4 regions of the Bradyrhizobium paxllaeri genome follow, and region 1 is predicted to be linked to each of the others. Evidence: riboswitches for the same ligand, from Rfam matches in the RefSeq annotation. Region 1 holds a riboswitch; each other region holds the start of a gene.
What was found. Region 1 has a riboswitch for cobalamin ahead of LMTR21_RS37525 (TonB-dependent receptor). Riboswitches for the same ligand answer to the same signal wherever they lie in the genome.

Region 1 (4,234 bases):
GCCGGCGAACTCCCCTTCGCGAAACACCGCGCGGGTATAGGCCACGCCGCCGCGGAGCGTCACCGTGTCGCTGACGCGCAGCGAAGCGCTGGTCTCGGAGCCGTAGCGGCGGGTCGGATCGAGGTTGACGTTGAAAAACAGCGCCGGGATGAAATGGATCTCGTTCTCGAGATCCATGTTGTAGATGCTCGATTGCATCTGGAAGCCACCGCTCTTGATGCGGAATCCGCCCTCGATGTCGTACGAGGTCTGGGTCTTCAACTGGAAAGTCCCTGGAACGAAGAAGGGACCGTTGGAGACGCGCTCGTCGACGGTCGGGGTTCGGAATGCGCGCGCGGCGCGGCCGAATACCGAGAACACGCTATTGAAGCGATGCTCGAGGCCAACATGCAGCGCATATTGCGTTTCGTTGCTGTCCAACGGAGAGGCCGCGGGGCTGCAATTGAAGAACATGGCGCAACCGGGCGCATTGGGATCGAACCGATCCCGGGCACTCAGGCTGGTGTTTTGAATCCTGGCGCCATAGGAGAAATCGGTCGTCGGCAACAGGCCAAGAGTGTGCTGCCAGTAGCCGGCCAGCGTCTGTTGCGACAGGTCGTAGATATGGGTCGGCGCAAGGCCTTTGAACGCTCCGCGATCCTGATTGAATGTCGCGTCGTAATAATCGATGCCGGTCAGGATCTGCGAGGGAACTCCGAAGATCGAGTGCTTGACGCTCAATCGCGGCGTGATCGACCAGGTCAGCAATGATGCGTCGTTATAAGTGGAGGAGAAACTCGGAAGCGGCGAGGCAAACGGCACAGCGCCGAAGAAACCGCTTTGCGTGTCCTTCTTCCGAACGCCGCCGTCGACGATCAGGTCGATGCCGTTCATGATTGTCTTGGTAAAGCCGGTGGTGGCGCTGGCGCCCTGCTGGTTGCCGTAATCGAACGGCGTGGCGGCGCCCCGGCGGTTTGTCACCAGCTCATTGACGCCGATCGAGGGATCTACGATGCGACCGCCGGGGAATCCGAGCTTCTGGTCGTCGCCGGTCACCGTCAGGAAGGCCTTGAGGTCGGGCGTGGTGTAATTGAGATTGCCGACCCCGTTCTTCTGGTCGAGCGCGTTGTTTTCGCGATAGCCGTCGGACTTGATGGCGTTGCCATAAAATGACGTCGACCACGGCCCCGTATTCGTCGCCACGGAGAGATTGGCCAGACGCTGGTTGAAGGAACCGACGCCGGCCTCCGCGCGCATGGCAACTGGCGGGCCGCCAACGCCGTTCTTCAGGACGATATTGATGACGCCGCCGACTGCATTGTCTCCGTAAAGCACCGCGCCGCTGTTGCCGCGCGTGATTTCAATACGCTCGATCGAATCGCGCGGAATGGTCGAAAAATCGACGCCGGCCATGTCGATGTCGTTGAGCCTTCGGCCGTTGATGAGCACCAGGGTATTTGACGTTGCGAACGCGCCGAATCCGCGGAGGTCGACGCTGGTCTTGGCGCCGTTGACGCCGCCAAACAGGCTGGTCAGCTGCACACCGGGCGTTTGCGCGATGATTTCCTGCAACGTTTGTGCGGGCGAATGAGCGATCTCATCGGCGGTAATTACGGTCGACGCAGTACCGACGATGCCGGAGAACTGCCGGCCGCCGCTGCCATCAGCGCCTTGCGAAGCGCTTTGCGATGAGGCGTCCGAGCCCGTCCCGGCTGCTGGCCGCCTACCGGTCGAGGGCGCTGCCGCCGGGACGACGCGGCGCGAGGTCGATCCTTCATCGGTGGTCGGTTTGGCGCGGGTCCGGTTCGGGTCGGTGGGCGAGGTGACCTCGATTGGCGGCAATTGCTCAGGCGGCGTCTGCGCCTCTGCTCCGGAAATGCCGAGCGATACGATCGGTAGGAGAAAACTGGAGGTAAGCCAGACGCGGCGGCGCTTGGCGGCTCTGCTGATGGAAGACATGGTTCAGACCCCGGTATGACGTCAGTGGCACGTCACAGCGAACCAAGTCTCACCGTATGCTAACCGAGCTTAGGTGAAGCTAATGCCTGTACTCCCCGACCGACATCTTCGCGTGTGACCACGGCTGACGGCAGGTCTCCTGGCTCGCGGGTCGTTACCCCATCGTCGCCTTCCCAGGACCGAGATGCCCAGTGGCGTGTGACGAAGGATTCGCCGCTTACAGTTGCGGGGGCAGCCGCGGAATTGGGGGATCTCCCCGCACCGCATTCCCTTTTGATCCCCAAACGGGAACCGTCGGGAACTATGGTAGAAGTTCGTCAAAGTTCGAGTCAATCCGCTCCGGCGCGCCCAGCAATCCCTACTGGACGAGTGCGCTATTTTTGCCGCATGAGCACGCGTGCCCGTCTCTGTACCAGAGCGCGCAAACCTGCTTTAGGACCATCGATGAGTGTTGAGGCCGTAACCCTGACCAACGAGATTGCCGCGCGCCGGCGGATCGGCGCGGTGGCCGCGCTTTCCGTCCTCGTTGTGTTCCTGATGCTGATTTCGCTCGGCATCGGGCCGGTGCGGCTGTCGCCGCTTTCAGTGGCGCAGGCGCTGTTGGGCGCCGGCAGCGACGTGTCGCAGGTGATCGTGCGGGAGATCCGCCTGCCGCGCACGCTGCTGGCGCTCGCGATCGGCGCCATTCTCGGCCTGTCGGGCGCATCGTTGCAGGGCTTGCTCCGCAATCCGCTGGCCTCGCCCTCGCTGTTCGGCGCGCCGCAATCGGCCGCCTTCGGCGCCGTGCTGGTGATTGCGCTGGGGCTCGCCGATGTGCGCTCCTACGCGCTGCCGGTCGCAGCAATTGTCGCGGCGTTCTCGTCTGTCTTCGTGCTGCTGTCGATCGCCGGCCGCAATGCCGGGCTGCTGATCCTCATTCTCTCCGGCCTGGCGATTTCAAGTTTTGCGGGCGCTGCCACCGCACTGGTGATGAACCTCTCCAGCAATCCCTTCGTGGTGCTGGAGATCGCGTTCTGGCTCTTGGGTTCGCTGGAAGACCGCAGCTTTCAGCATGTGGTGCTGGCGTTTCCCTTCATCATTGCCGGCGCGATCATGCTGTTCAGCCAGCGCCATGCCTTTCGCGCGCTGAGCCTGGGCGAAGAAACCGCGCAAAGCCTCGGCGTCGATGTCGGCCGCCTCCGGCTGTTCGTGATTTCGGGCGTCGCGCTCGGCGTTGGGGGCGCGGTCGCGGTTACCGGCACCATCGGCTTCATCGGTCTGGTCGCGCCGCATTTGATGCGGCCCGTGATCGGCCACGATCCGGGGCGGCTGTTGGTGCCGAGCGCGCTCGCGGGCTCGGCGCTGCTGCTGGCAGCCGATATCGCCGTGCGCATCATCCCCTCGACCTCGGACATCAAGGTCGGCGTGCTGACCTCGATCATCGGCGTGCCGTTCTTCCTCTATCTGATCATGCGCGAACGCCGCGCGCTCGGCGGAGGCGTCGCATGAGCGAGGCAGCACTGCTGACCGCAAGGGGACTTAGCGTGCGGCTCGCCGGTCGCGTCGTGCTGAAGGACGTCTCGCTCGCGCTTGAAGCGGGCCATCTGGTGGCGCTGGTCGGACCAAACGGCGCCGGCAAGACCACGCTGTTGCGGTCATTGGCCGGGCTGATTCCTTCCGAAGGCGAGATCGAGATCGGCGGCCAAACGCTGGTCTCGCTGCCGCTGCGCGAGCGCGCAAAACGCTTCGGCTATCTGCCGCAGGGGCATGTCGTCCATTGGCCGCTGCCGGCGCGCGATATCGTCGCGCTCGGTCGCTATCCGCATGGCGCGACCGATCCGGCGCGACTGTCGCCGAAGGACGCGGAAGCCGTGCTGCGTGCGATGCAGGCGGTCGACGTGATCGAGTTCAGCGATCGCCGCGTCACCGAACTCTCCGGTGGCGAGCGCAGCCGCGTCGCGCTGGCCCGCGCGCTGGCGGTGGAGGCGCCGGTCATCCTCGCCGATGAGCCGACGGCCTCGCTCGATCCGCGGCACCAGATCGACGTGATGCAGAATTTGCGCGCGACCGCCGACAACGGCGTGCTGGTGATCGTGGTAACGCACGATCTGGGGTTGGCCGCGCGGTTTGCCGACCATGTGCTGGTGCTGCGCGAGGGCCGGCTGGTGTCGCAGGGCGCGCCGGCAGCGGCGCTGTCCGAACAGGTGATGGCCGATGTGTTCCGGATCTCGGCCTATCGCGCGGAATATCAGCGCGAGGCGGTGATCGTGCCGTGGGCGGATGTTTGATGCAATGGCGGTTCGCAATTGTGGCCGCG
Region 2 (4,234 bases), 3.4 Mb from region 1:
CCCTTTCCAAAGCCCTGAGAACGTCGATCAGGCTTTGCGGCGTATCCAGGCCGACGCCGTTGGCCAGCCGGCCATCGCGGTTCGGATAGTTGGCCAGAATCAGCGCTACCCGGCGTTCGGCTGCCACTTCACGGCGCAGCCGCACCCAGGCCAGCGCCAGATCGGCGGTCGCATCCATCCGATCCGGGACCGGACGAAACGCTGTCGGCGCAAATTCGCCTATGCTGTCACTGCGTTCCTTGAAAGCGATGACGTTCGCGAAGATGCGGCCATCGACTTCGGGCAACACGACATGCATGGCGAGATCTCGTGGCGCCAGGCCCCGCGTCGAAGCCTCCCAGGCGGCCCGGGATATGCCGGCCTGCGCCACCTGCAGGACCGGGCAACCTGACGCCGCCAGCACGCCGGCATCGTCGTTCGCGGTCGCCGTCGCAAACGCCGTTGCATTGATGATGATGTCGGGCGGATAGGCGGCCATCGCAGTCTGCAAAAATGCTGCCGACCGTCCGTCTTTCAGGCTGGTGACGAACAGGCAGACCGTATTGAGCCCGCGCGCATTGAGCGCCTCGCGCAGCATGTCGATGCCGGCGGTGTCGCCACCGGCCACCAGCGCGCGATAGAACACGACGATTGCATTGGGGCGATCGGAACGCGGCGGCTCACCGCCCCAAAATCCCGCTGGAGGCATCGGCCGCGCCTGCGGCGGCGCCTCACCTCTGCCGATCAGGTGCGCCGCGAAGCGAAGCGCGAGTTGGGCATTTTCGACGCCGCCTTCAGTGCAATAACGCCATAACGCGTAGGTGCTATCGCGATCCAGCGTCCCGCGCGCGGCCAGCGACGCATTCCAATCCAGCTCGCCGGGAATACAGGCGAACAGCGAACCTCGACGCAAGGCGTCGCTCCGCAGGCTTTCGACGCCGTGCGGCCAGTAGCTTTCGCCCCCCAGCATGCGCAGCACGACGATTTTTGCCTCGCTCAGCGTACGCTCGACAAAGGCATCCACAGACGCGGGATGACCCAGCGCCAACAGGTTGGTCAGCCGCACCGTCGGAAAGCCGTCCGGCATCGCTGCATGGGCGATGCCAAATGCGGCGAGATCGCTGTCCGCCGCAGACAGCACGACGATGTCGGCGGTAGCTTGTCCGAGATCGCGCGCGACATCGCCATCGTCGATGCCGCCTGAGGTGTCGAGCTTGAGGTGCATCTGGCTCTCGCGAACTACTCCACCAACGCCCGCCGTACGGCGGTCCCGTCAAATCCCTTGAGCCCGATCACGACGAGCCGCTCGGCTTGCTTCGCGTCCGGCCGGCCGAACACCAGATCGACGCGGCTCCCGACCGCCTGCACCACCACGGGCGCGACCTTGTCCGAGACCCGCGCATGGCCCTTGACGCGCAACACACCCTCGAGACCGAGCGCGTCGCTGATCCGAGCCCGCATCTCGTCGACGCTGAGCGCGATCGACGGCTTGACGACGATGCTGTCGAAATCGTCGTGATCGTGTTCTTCTTCCTCGCCGTGATGACCGGCGCGGGCCGCCATGTCTTCCTCGGCGCCGGCGTTCATTCCGATCAACACCGCGGGCGCCAATGTGCCCGTCGAACGCACGATATTGACTCCCGGGCGGAGCGCAGCCTTCAACCGTGTTTCAATATCGGCAAGCGCCACGGATGACACCAGGTCGCTCTTCGAGAGCACGACAAGGTCGGCACAGGCCAGTTGATCTTCAAACACCTCCTCGATCGGGTCGTCATGATCGATCGAGTCGTCCGCGGCACGCTGGTCTGCGACCGCGTCCTCATCGAGCGTAACCCAACCTTCCGAAAGCGCCAGCGCATCGACGACGGTAACGACACCGTCAACCGTGGCGCGCGTTTTCACCGCCGGCCATGCGAATGCCTTCAGCAGGGGTTGCGGCAACGCCAGGCCTGAAGTCTCGATGACAATGGCATCGAGCGGCTTGTCGCGCCCCAACAGCAGTTCCATTGTCGGAATGAAGTCATCCGCCACCGTGCAGCAGATGCAGCCATTGGTAAGTTCGATGACGTCACCCGGCGCGCAGGCGTTCGCTGCGCATTCTTCCACGAGGCCGCCGTCGAAACCAGCGTCACCGAATTCATTGACGACGACGGCGATGCGGCGTCCATCCGCCTGGGTCAGCAGCGAGCGCAGCAAGGTGGTCTTACCAGCGCCAAGAAACCCAGTCAGCACGGTAACCGGAACACGCAACATATTTTCACTCTCCTTGAGATTAGCGCTTGAGCCAGAGCGGAAGTCCGGCTGCCATGAACACAACTTGCGGAACGGCTGCGGCGACGGCCTGGTTCAGTCGCCCCTGCGCATCGCGAAACGCCCGGCCGAGCGGCGTTTCCGGCACCAGCCCAAGACCGACTTCGTTCGAGACAAAAATGACGGGATGCTTTGCGACGTCGAGAAATTGCGTCAAACGGCGGGCTTCGACCTCTAGATCGCGCCCGGCGAACATCAGGTTTGACAGCCACAGAGTGAGACAGTCTACCAGCACGACGCGATTGCGCGTCGCCTCGCGCATCAACGCGTCGACCAGCGCCAGCGGCTCTTCAATGGTGATCCAGCCCTCGCCGCGGCGGGCGCGATGCAACGCAATCCGGCTCTTCATCTCCTCGTCGCCGGCGGTAGCCGTCGCGACATAGACCTTCGCCAGCGTGCTGGCGCTTACGAGCGATTCGGCAAACGCGGATTTGCCGGAGCGGGCGCCACCCAGCACCAAGGTAGTAGCCAGACCCGTCATTTCGGTGCGCGTCCGTCGTCCGGTGACCAACGGATGGGAGGCACCCGTGCCACCATGCCCTTTCGCAGCACCTCGGCGCGTTCCCGCCAGGGGACCAGACCGAAATCGGCTTTTTGGTAGGATTGCACGAAAGATACCAGCGCCGCCGTGCCGCTTTCGGTCTGCAGATCGCCAAACAGGAATGTGTATCCGTCGGGACTCGTGACCGCTACCGTCGCCGGGCGCTTGCAAACGCTGAGGCATTGCACCGCGCGGACGGCAACGTTGGCGTCGTCCTTCCCGATCGCGGCTTGCACCGCGGCGTACATCTCCGGGCCGACCACAGCACCGCCATCCGCAGTCTTGCAGGTGATGCAAACACTCACGACGACGGGCCCGTCAGGCAGGTTGGCCTGCGGCTGTTCGATCAAGGCTTGACCAGCGGGTTGAGTAGCGCTGTCGCGATCCATCATCTGCTCGTATCATGGCCTTGCGGCCGCGAGCTTTGTTGGGTCGCGCGCGACGGCAAACGGCGCCATCGGGCTCGCTCCCGTCCGGTGCACCCCGCCCAGACGCCTCCAAAGCACAGTTCGTGATGGCAGGTCTCCTGGCTCGCGAGTCACTGCCCGTAGCCGCCTTCCCGGGATTTCCCAGTGGCACCGGCGCGGGCTCGTCGCTTACAGTTGCGGGGGCAGCGCCGGCGTTGAGGTTTCTCGCACCGGCTTCCCTTTTCACCTTCCTGGCGGAAGGACCATCGCCGATGACGCTAACCGCCGAAGATGCTCCGGTCAACGGCGGTTGACCCGTCCGCAGAGTTGCGTCAGGTACCGCATTGACAAGAAAGAACCTGATGTCCAACGCCGCCGCCGAAACTTTCCAAAGTATAATCAAATACTTGCGGATGTGCCTTGCGCACGGATCGACCGCAGGGCGAAGCCGCCGCGATCGCAGGCATATTCGTCCGTCGCAAGCGGCGCTCGGTGATCGGCGCGTAGAATGATAGCTGCCCCTCCTCCGCGCGGTCTCATGATAGCTGCTCCTCGATCCGGCAGCGGCAAGACTACTTTGACGATCGGACTTCTCCGGGCTTTCCGAAGACGTGGAGTTCGCGTGGCCGGCGCAAAATGCGGACCGGACTATATCGACGCGGCCTTTCATGGTGCAGCTTGCGGCCAGCCTGGCGTCAGTCTCGATAGCTGGGCGATGAAACCTGGCCTTATCGCACAGCTTGCAACCGAAGCTGCGAAGGACAGCGATCTGCTGATCTGTGAAGCGTCCATGGGCTTGTTCGATGGCGTTCCCGTTCAACCCGGTCGAAGCGGCTCATCCGCGGATGTGGCTGCTGCGCTCGACCTTCCCGTGGTGCTCGTGCTCGATGTCAGCGCGCAATCGCAATCTGCGGGCGCAATCGCAAAGGGGTTTATGACCTTTGATGAACGGGTGAAGATCGCGGGCATCGTTCTGAACCGCGTTGCCAGTGAAAGG
Region 3 (4,234 bases), 3.4 Mb from region 1:
CATACATCATCACCACGCCGGAAATGAACCACATGGCGAAGAACAGGCAGGTGACGATGCCGACCCAGCGGTGGCCGATATAGAGCCACCGCCGGAGTGTGCGTTTCAGGGTGCGTGACACGCTCAGAACTTCACGTTGACGGCGAGCTGGGCCGTGCGGGGCATTCCGAGCAGCCATTGCGTGGTGCCGCCCGACGTCGTGTAGACCTCATCGAAAAGGTTGTAGACGCGGAACGACACGGTGGTGTTGAGATCCGGCTTCCACTGCACACCGGCGTTGACGATGTTGTAGGCCGGGCGCGTCATCGTGTTCGCATTGTCTGCAAAGGTCTTGCCGACGATCTGCACGCCGGCATAGGCCGACCAGTTCGGTGCAAAGGCCCAGGTCGCCCAGATATTGGAAACGTTCTGCGGCACATTGACCGGCACGTTGCCGGCATAGTTCACGGCTAGGCCGCCGACCGACTGCACGAAGTCGTCATACCTCGCGCGCAGGAAGGCCGTGTTGGCATCGATTCGCCAGCCATGGTCGAGCGCGAAGCCGACCGATGCTTCGACACCGCGCGACGATTGCTGGCCGACCTGGACGGTCACCGTTGGGTTGTTGGGATCGCGCGCGAGCAAATTGTTCTTCACGATCTCATAGCCGGCCAGAGTCCATTCGCCCCGGCCGCCCCAGAACGATTGCTTGACGCCGACCTCGATCTGCTTGCCGGTGGCCAGGTTGAAATTCCTGTTTGCGGCGGACAGCGAGATGATCCCTCCGACCGGATCGACCGCGGTGGAATATTGGCCATAAAAAGCGAGATCCTTGACGGGCGTATAGACCGCACCCGCGCGCCAGGTCGTCGAGGAGAACGACTTTTCGAAGCTGTTGGCAGGTACGACATAGTCGATGCGCGTGACTGTCGGCTCATCCTGGCGGATGCCGGCAATCAGGGATAGTTGTTCGGTGACCGACAGCCTGTTCTCGGCAAACAGCGCATACTGGTTGGTCACGCTGCCAAAGCCGGGAACCGTGGGGTTCGGGCTGTTGAATACGCCTGGAACGAAGTTGTGCGGGTTGACGGATGACGCGCCGCCATAAGGCGAATTGTTGGTATGGGTAAAATTGATGCTGTTGACGTCAAAGCCTGCAAGGAACTCATTGACCATGCCAAGGACATGTCCGCGGAATTTCGCATCCATGCGATTGCCGACCTGCTGCTGATCGTGAAAAATCTCGATGTAACTGCTTCGATTGATCAGGCCGGTGGCGGGATTGTAGGCGTAACTTTCGACGTCCTTCCAGTGTCGCTTGGAGTTCAGATAGTAGAGTGTGTTCTGGATCGAGATGCCATCAGCGACCTGCCATTCGGTCTTCACCTGGTTCCAGCTATCCTGGTAGCGGATGTGGCTGTCGCTGACGTTGTAATTCTTGAAACGTAGCTGCTCATCGAGCTTGCCGTTGATCAGGGGCGTGCTGAAGTAACGCGACGGATTGCGATCACCATAGTCGGTAGACAGCGTCCAGGTGACGTCTTCGTTCTGCTTGATCTGGACCACGGCGTGAAGTGCGACATTCGAGGTGTTGTCACGATCGACCCAGCCGTCCGACATGTTGCCGGAGGCGGTGATCCGATAGGCGACGTCCTTGCTGACCGGACCGCCGCTATCCACGGCAATTCGCCGCGTCAGGTTGCTGTCCAGCGAGACCTCGGCCTGGTTGCGAGGGACCCACAATGGCAGTTTCGAAACCACATTGATGGCGCCGCCGACCGCGCCTGCGCCATACATCACCGACGCAGGGCCGCGCAGCACCTCGATGCGTTCGGTCGACCAGGTGTCGAACGGAAACGTCACCGTGCCGGCGCCGATATAAAGCTGGGTGCCGTCATACAGCGTCATCACAGACCCGAGGCCGGTGAAGCCGCGGGTATTGAACGAGACGCCGCCATTGCCGGGCGCCGGGCTCGCGGTGAAACCGGTGGCGTTTTGCGTCACCGCGTCGAGGATATTCTGCTGGCCGCGCTCGGCGATGGTTTCGGACGAGATCACCTCCACGCTGGCTGGTGTCTGCAGCCGCGTCAGGCCGAGCCGGCTGCCAGCCGTGCTGGTGCCGGTGAGGTTGAGCGTCGGTGCGGCGAAGGCCGGACCTGTCGGTGTGGCGACCGGTGTACCGGTGTTGGCGGCCACGCTGCGTTGCTGGCGAAGACGCGCGGCGTGGTTGGCATTGCCGCGTCGGACGCTGCGGGCATTCGGCGGCGTTGCCGAGGGCTGCACGACCACGGGGTCGAGCGTTTGGGTCGGCCTTCCGGATTGGGCCCAGCCATCGGCGGGAAAAAGCAGGCAGGAGAATGTAATCGAACCGAGAAGCGCGCGGCGGTGCCGCGGCGCGAAGATAGCATGGGAATTCATCAGTATGGCTCGCGATAACGTGGCACGTCACCGCGAACCAGTTTGGCCGCTGCCTCGAGGAGACGACGGCTCAACACCCACCAGAACACCCCGCCCAATGTGCTCGCGTGTGACCACGACTAACGGCAGGTCTCCTGGCTCGCGGGTCGTTACCCATCGCCGCCTTCCCAGGCCTGCAGGCCCAGTGGCATTTGGCGAAGGCTCACCGCTTACAGTTGCGGGGGCAGCCACGGCGTTGGGGAGACCCCGCACCGTATTCCCTTTTGATCTCCCGAAGGAGAACCGTCGCAATCACCATAATTTCATCTGGAAAGGGCTGTCAATCGCGCGCCTCCCCACGGCTGCAAAATCCGCGTGGCGCTTACTCTATAAGAGAGCGGCTCAACGCCATCCCAAGGCGGGTGCGACGTGAGTGAGAATTGCCTCGATGACATGGGCGTTGTACGCGACCCCGAGTTGATTGGGAACGGTCAGGAGGAGGGTATCGGCTTCGGCAATCGCCTCGTCCGTTTTTAGTTGCTCGATCAGCGCATCCGGCTCGGCAGCGTAACTGCGCCCGAAAATGGCCCGCGTCCTTTCGTCGATGAAACCGACTTGGTCTTCACCTTCGCCGCCGCGACCGAAATACGCGCGATCGCGGTCGTTCACGAGCGCGATGATGCTGCGGCTGACCGAGATCCGCGGCTCCCGTGCATGGCCGGCCTCTTTCCAGGCCGCACGGTAGGCCCGAATCTGAGCGGCCTGCTGGATGTGGAAGGCTTCTCCGGTCTCGTCGCTCTTGAGTGTCGAACTCTGCAAATTCATGCCGAGCTTTGCCGCCCAAATTGCCGTGGCATTCGAGCCGGCGCCCCACCAGATCCGCTCGCGAAGGCCTTCGGAATGCGGCTCGAGGCGCAGCAGCCCGGGCGGGTTGGGAAACATGGGCCGGGGATTGGGTTGCGCGAAACCCCGGCCGCGCAAGAGGTCGAGGAAGACTTCTGCGTGGCGCCGCCCCATGTCGGCATCGCTTTCGCCATCGGTCGGCTGAAAGCCGAAATACCGCCAGCCATCGATCACCTGCTCGGGCGATCCTCTGCTGATGCCGAGCTGCAGACGTTGGCCCGAGATGAGATCGGCCGCGCCGGCATCTTCCGCCATGTAGAGCGGGTTCTCATAGCGCATGTCGATCACGGCGGTGCCAATCTCGATTCGGCTGGTCTTCGCGCCGACCGCAGCCAATAGGGGGAAGGGGGAGGCGAGCTGGCGGGCAAAGTGATGGACGCGAAAATAGGCGCCGTCCGCGCCCAACTGCTCGGCCGCAACGGCCAGGTCGATCGACTGCAGGAGCGTGTCCGCGGCCGTGCGCGTCTGCGATTGCGGAGAACCGGTCCAATGACCAAAGGAGAGAAATCCGATCTTTTTCATACGGGCAGTCCGTCTTCACGAATGGCTTCAACCGCCTTGCAGGAGGCGATCCTTGATCCCCGACGCTGCGCCAGCTCAAGGAAACATCTGAATGTATGTTGCCTCCCCGATCATGTAATCATCGATGCGCAAGTCTGGTCTGTTTCGCCAAACACAATATCAAGAGCTGTCCATGTTCCTGACTGAACACGATCTGACCGAACTGATGGCATGGCGCCGGGAACTTCACCGTAAGCCTGAATTATCGGGACAGGAAGAAAAGACCGCGGCGACCGTGCAAGCGCTGCTCCATGCAGCCGGCGCCGACAAGGTAGTTGCAGGGCTCGGCGGCCATGGCGTGCTCGGAATCTATGAAGGGGACGTGCCCGGCCCGACCATCATGCTTCGAGCCGAGCTCGATGGATTGCCGATTCAGGAGACCTCGGAGCTGGCG
Region 4 (4,234 bases), 2.3 Mb from region 1:
CCGAAGCCGCAGCGCTTGCGGTCGCCGGCCGTGGTGCGCGCCTCGTTTCGACGCGGGCCGTCTCGCAGGATCGGACGGCGACCGCAGCGATCGCGGAAGGAGACGCCGAATGACGGTGCACTTCATCGGCGCCGGACCGGGAGCAGCTGATCTGCTCACCTTGCGCGGTCGCGATCTGATCGCCGCCTGTGCGGTCTGCCTCTATGCCGGCTCTCTCGTACCCGAGGGCGTTCTTGCCCATTGCCCAAAGGATGCACGGATCGTGAACACCGCGCCGCTGTCGCTCGACGACATCATGTCGGAGATCGTCACCGCACATCATGAGGGCAAGGACGTCGCACGGCTACATTCCGGGGATCTCTCGATCTGGTCGGCGATGGGCGAGCAATTGCGCCGCCTGCGCGCGCTTCAAATCTCCTATTCAATCACGCCGGGCGTGCCGGCCTTTTCCGCCGCCGCGGCCGCGATCGAGGCCGAGCTCACGCTACCGGATCTTGTGCAATCGGTCGTGCTGACACGGATGCCGGGCCGGGCGAGCGCGATGTCGCAAGGCGAGAAGCTCACCACCTTCGCCGCGACCGGTGCGGTGCTCGCCATCCATCTCTCGATCCATCTGCTTTCCACGGTGATTGATGAGCTGACGCCGCACTACGGAGGAGACTGCCCGGTTGCAATAGTCTGGCGCGCAAGCTGGCCGGATCAGCGCATCGTCCGCGCCACGCTCGGTACCTTGGACTCTGCTGTAAGCACCGAGCTCGAGCGCACAGCCGTTATTCTGGTTGGCCGCACACTGGGTTCGGAAGATTTCGGAGAGAGCCGACTGTATGCCGTCGACTATGACCGCCGATATCGGCCGATCGGGCCGACGCCGCGCTTTCCGGAAGGCTCGTGATGACGGCGAGCCTTGTCATCTCCGCGCCTGCATCCGGGGTCGGCAAGACGATGCTGATGCTGGCGTTGGCGGGCGCCTATCGCGATCGCGGGCTGAAGGTCCAGTGCTTCAAGAGCGGGCCCGATTATATCGATGCGCGGCACTTGCCGATCCGGAATCAACGACCGGGTTTTATATGAGGAAGCGACACATTCCCGGCGCTCGCGGCAAAACTGATCGAGCACGGTATGGCTGCCGACACGCCGGCGCTATTTGCAAGTCTCTTGGCCACGCGGAGGAGCGGATTGTCCGCACCACGATTGCGAAGCTCGTAGAGCAGCTAACGCAAACCGGCGCCGCAACGACGGCGCCGATCATTCTTTTCGGCACGCTGGCGGGAGAGACTCGATGATGACGCTGTCGCCCGATCTCGCGAGCCCCTTGACGTCTCCTCGTCGGAAGGAGCACACAGAGCAGGCATGGTGCTCGAAGCGGCGCAAAGCGCCAGAGCATAATTCGGAACGGGGAAGGGCGGACCTGAATGCGGCGCCCAAAGCCCGGCCGCCCCCGCGACTGTAAGCGGTGAGGGGCTCCGATCCGCCACTGGGCCATCAGGCCTGGGAAGGCCGGGGACCCGTTTCGAACCGCGAGCCAGGAGACCGGCCCTGCAGTTTTTAACGCTAACGCCGTCGGGTGTGACGGCAGAAGGGACTTAAGTCATGCATATCGAACCAGGTATCGTTACGGGCGCCAAGCTCGTGCTGAGTTATGCGACCGGTGCCGTTGCCGCCGGCTGCGCCTTCAAGCTCGTGGTCGAAACCGTGCGCGCGCAGGGGATTGTTTCGCTGGCGGTGCGCACCGTCGCAACAACGGTCCTGGTCTTCTCGTTCTTCGAACTCCTGCCGCATTTCCGGGTCGGGGTCTCGGAGGTGCATTTCATTCTCGGCTCGACGCTGTTTCTCCTGTTCGGCGCAGCGCCAGCCGCGTTCGGGTTGGCGCTTGGTCTTCTGCTGCAGGGGCTGTTCTTCGTGCCGACCGACCTGCCGCAGTATGGTATGAACGTGACGACGCTGCTGGTGCCCTTGTTTGCGATCCAGGCGCTGGCTGGGCGGATCATTCCTCGCAACACCGCCTATGTTGACCTGCAGTATCGGCAGGCACTTGCGCTTTCGACCGCCTATCAATCCGGCATCGTGGGGTGGGTCGCCTTCTGGGCGCTGTATGGTGCGGGCTTTGCGGCCGACAACCTCGCCTCCATCGCGTCTTTCGCCGCTTCTTACGCGCTCGTCGTGGTCATTGAACCGCTGGCCGATCTGACCGTGTTGGCACTGGCGAAATCGCTGCGAGGTGTGACTGCCGATGGTCTTGTTACCTATCGGCTTCACAACGGCGCCTGAAGATGACGTACGGGCGGTCGCAAGCCGCGGCCGCCCCCGTTTCATAACGTGATGCTGACACTCTCCCTGATAGGCATTGGCTGCGGCGATCCCGAGCAGCTCACGCTTGGGGCGATCCGCGCGATCAATGCGGCTGACTTGGTGCTGATTCCGCGCAAGGGCCCGGTGAAGTCCGATCTCGCCGACCTGCGCCGGCTGATTTGCGCGCAAGCCCTGACGAACAGCCGCACGCGCGTTGCTGAGTTCGACGTGCCCGTTCGCGACACTGCGCAGGAGAGCTACCGCAAGGGAGTGGAGGAATGGCACGACGCCGTCGCCGTGACCTGGTCCCGCGCAATTGCGGCGCATCTCGGTGATGACGGGCGCGTTGCCCTGCTGATCTGGGGCGATCCTTCGCTATACGACTCGAGCCTGCGGATCGCACAAAGGCTTGATCCGTTGCCGATAATCGAGGTCGTCCCGGGCATCACGTCGATCCAGGCGCTTTGCGCCGCACATTCACTGCCGCTGAACGACATTGGGGAGCCTTTTCTCGTCACCACCGGACGGCGGCTGCGCGAATGCGGTTGGCCATCCGGCGCCGACACGGTGGTCGTCATGCTCGATGGCGGCGCCGCGTTCCAGTGGCTCGATCCGAACGGACTACATATCTGGTGGGGCGCCTATCTCGGGATGCCCCGGCAAATCACCATGTCAGGTGCGCTCGCAGAAGTGGGGCCAATCATCGTCGCCGCCCGACAGGAAGCACGCGCCAAGCATGGCTGGATCATGGATAGCTACATCCTCAAGCGCGTGTCGTAGCACTCGTGCGAAGGCTGCTGGCATTTTGAACAATCACCAAGGGCAGGACGACATGCTACCCGAGTGCGTCTATCACGAGTGCCCGGGCGTTTCGACTGCCCATCGTGATGGCGCCCTTGCCCGTCAGGCCGAGCTCACCAAGCCGACCGGTGCGCTGGGTCGCCTCGAGCACCTCGCGATCGACCTGGCCGGTCCGCAACAAACCGAACGGCCTCGAGCCGAGCGCGTGCCGATCATCGTCTTTGCAGGGGATCACGGGATCGTCGCGCAGGGCGTATCGGCCTATCCTCAGGAAGTTACGATGGCGATGATGTAGAATTTCGCGTCAGGCGGTGCAGCAATTTCGGTTCTCGCGCGCGAACTGGGCTTAAGTCTGGAGATCGTCGATGCCGGAACGCTCGCCGAACAGCCCATCCCGGGAGTCGCGACAGACAAGCCGCGCCGCGGCAGCCGGAATTTCAGCAAGGAAGCGGCGCTCAAGTTGGGGAGGTCGCCTTCGCCTTCGACGGCGGCAAGCGCGCGGTCGCGCGCGGCCTCAGCGGAGCCAGATCTTCTGATCCTTGGTGACATGGGTATCGGCAACACCACGACTTCTGCGGCAGTTGCCGCCGCCCTGCTTGGCATCGGCGCCGAGCAGGTGGCCGGCAATGGCACCGGGATCGATGCCGACAGCCGTGCGCGCAAGGCGCACCTGATTGATGCAGCGCTGGCTCGTCATGCCCTTACAAGACCAGGAACTTCTGCCGAGCGGATCCTGTGTGCGGTAGGCGGTCTCGAAACTGCTGCGATTACGGGCGCGATCATCACCGCCGCTCAACGTCGGCTCCCGATCCTGATCGACGGCTTTATCGTGTCTGTCGCGGCATTGACGGCGGTGCTTCTTAATCCGTCGTGTCGGCCCTTTCTCTTATCCTCGCATCAATCGGCCGAGCAGGGGCGCCGCCTAGTTCTTGAGGCGCTGATGTGCCGCCGTTGTTCAATCTGGACCTCAGGCTAGGGGAGGGGGCGGGCGTCGCGCTTGCATTGCCAATCCTGCGGCTTGCATGCGCTCTGTACAATGGAATGGCAACCTTCGCGCAAGCCAGCGTTCCGAATCGCTCATAACGCGACATTCGGATTGACCGACACAATCCGCCAATCGTTCCGCAGCCGATCAATTCGGGTG

Region 2: it holds a riboswitch for cobalamin, as region 1 does, so the genes downstream of both, LMTR21_RS13325 (DUF1636 domain-containing protein) here and LMTR21_RS37525 (TonB-dependent receptor) in region 1, are expected to answer to the same signal.
Region 3: it holds a riboswitch for cobalamin, as region 1 does, so the genes downstream of both, LMTR21_RS13405 (TonB-dependent receptor) here and LMTR21_RS37525 (TonB-dependent receptor) in region 1, are expected to answer to the same signal.
Region 4: it holds a riboswitch for cobalamin, as region 1 does, so the genes downstream of both, LMTR21_RS26325 (energy-coupling factor ABC transporter permease) here and LMTR21_RS37525 (TonB-dependent receptor) in region 1, are expected to answer to the same signal.

What each region holds. Positions count from the first base shown of each region.
Region 1 covers NZ_CP042968.1:7,832,381-7,836,614, reverse strand. Annotated here, with positions in the region: gene LMTR21_RS37525 (TonB-dependent receptor) at 1-1,938, opposite strand, end outside; cobalamin riboswitch at 2,051-2,249, opposite strand; gene LMTR21_RS37520 (FecCD family ABC transporter permease) at 2,383-3,426, shown strand; gene LMTR21_RS37515 (ABC transporter ATP-binding protein) at 3,423-4,205, shown strand; gene LMTR21_RS37510 (ABC transporter substrate-binding protein) at 4,205-4,234, shown strand, end outside.
Region 2 covers NZ_CP042968.1:2,838,445-2,842,678, reverse strand. Annotated here, with positions in the region: gene cobN (cobaltochelatase subunit CobN) at 1-1,204, opposite strand, end outside; gene cobW (cobalamin biosynthesis protein CobW) at 1,219-2,232, opposite strand; gene cobU (bifunctional adenosylcobinamide kinase/adenosylcobinamide-phosphate guanylyltransferase) at 2,252-2,770, opposite strand; gene LMTR21_RS13325 (DUF1636 domain-containing protein) at 2,767-3,219, opposite strand; cobalamin riboswitch at 3,330-3,520, opposite strand; gene LMTR21_RS13320 (cobyrinic acid a,c-diamide synthase CobB) at 3,746-4,234, shown strand, end outside.
Region 3 covers NZ_CP042968.1:2,856,899-2,861,132, forward strand. Annotated here, with positions in the region: gene LMTR21_RS13400 (PepSY domain-containing protein) at 1-121, opposite strand, end outside; gene LMTR21_RS13405 (TonB-dependent receptor) at 124-2,397, opposite strand; cobalamin riboswitch at 2,505-2,699, opposite strand; gene LMTR21_RS13410 (LLM class flavin-dependent oxidoreductase) at 2,779-3,801, opposite strand; gene LMTR21_RS13415 (amidohydrolase) at 3,974-4,234, shown strand, end outside.
Region 4 covers NZ_CP042968.1:5,521,692-5,525,925, reverse strand. Annotated here, with positions in the region: gene LMTR21_RS26345 (cobalamin biosynthesis protein) at 1-113, shown strand, start outside; gene cobM (precorrin-4 C(11)-methyltransferase) at 110-892, shown strand; partial or broken gene LMTR21_RS26335 (nucleotide-binding protein) at 892-1,026, shown strand; cobalamin riboswitch at 1,335-1,553, shown strand; gene LMTR21_RS26325 (energy-coupling factor ABC transporter permease) at 1,591-2,268, shown strand; gene cobF (precorrin-6A synthase (deacetylating)) at 2,320-3,069, shown strand; partial or broken gene cobT (nicotinate-nucleotide--dimethylbenzimidazole phosphoribosyltransferase) at 3,026-4,173, shown strand; gene LMTR21_RS42025 (histidine phosphatase family protein) at 4,168-4,234, opposite strand, start outside.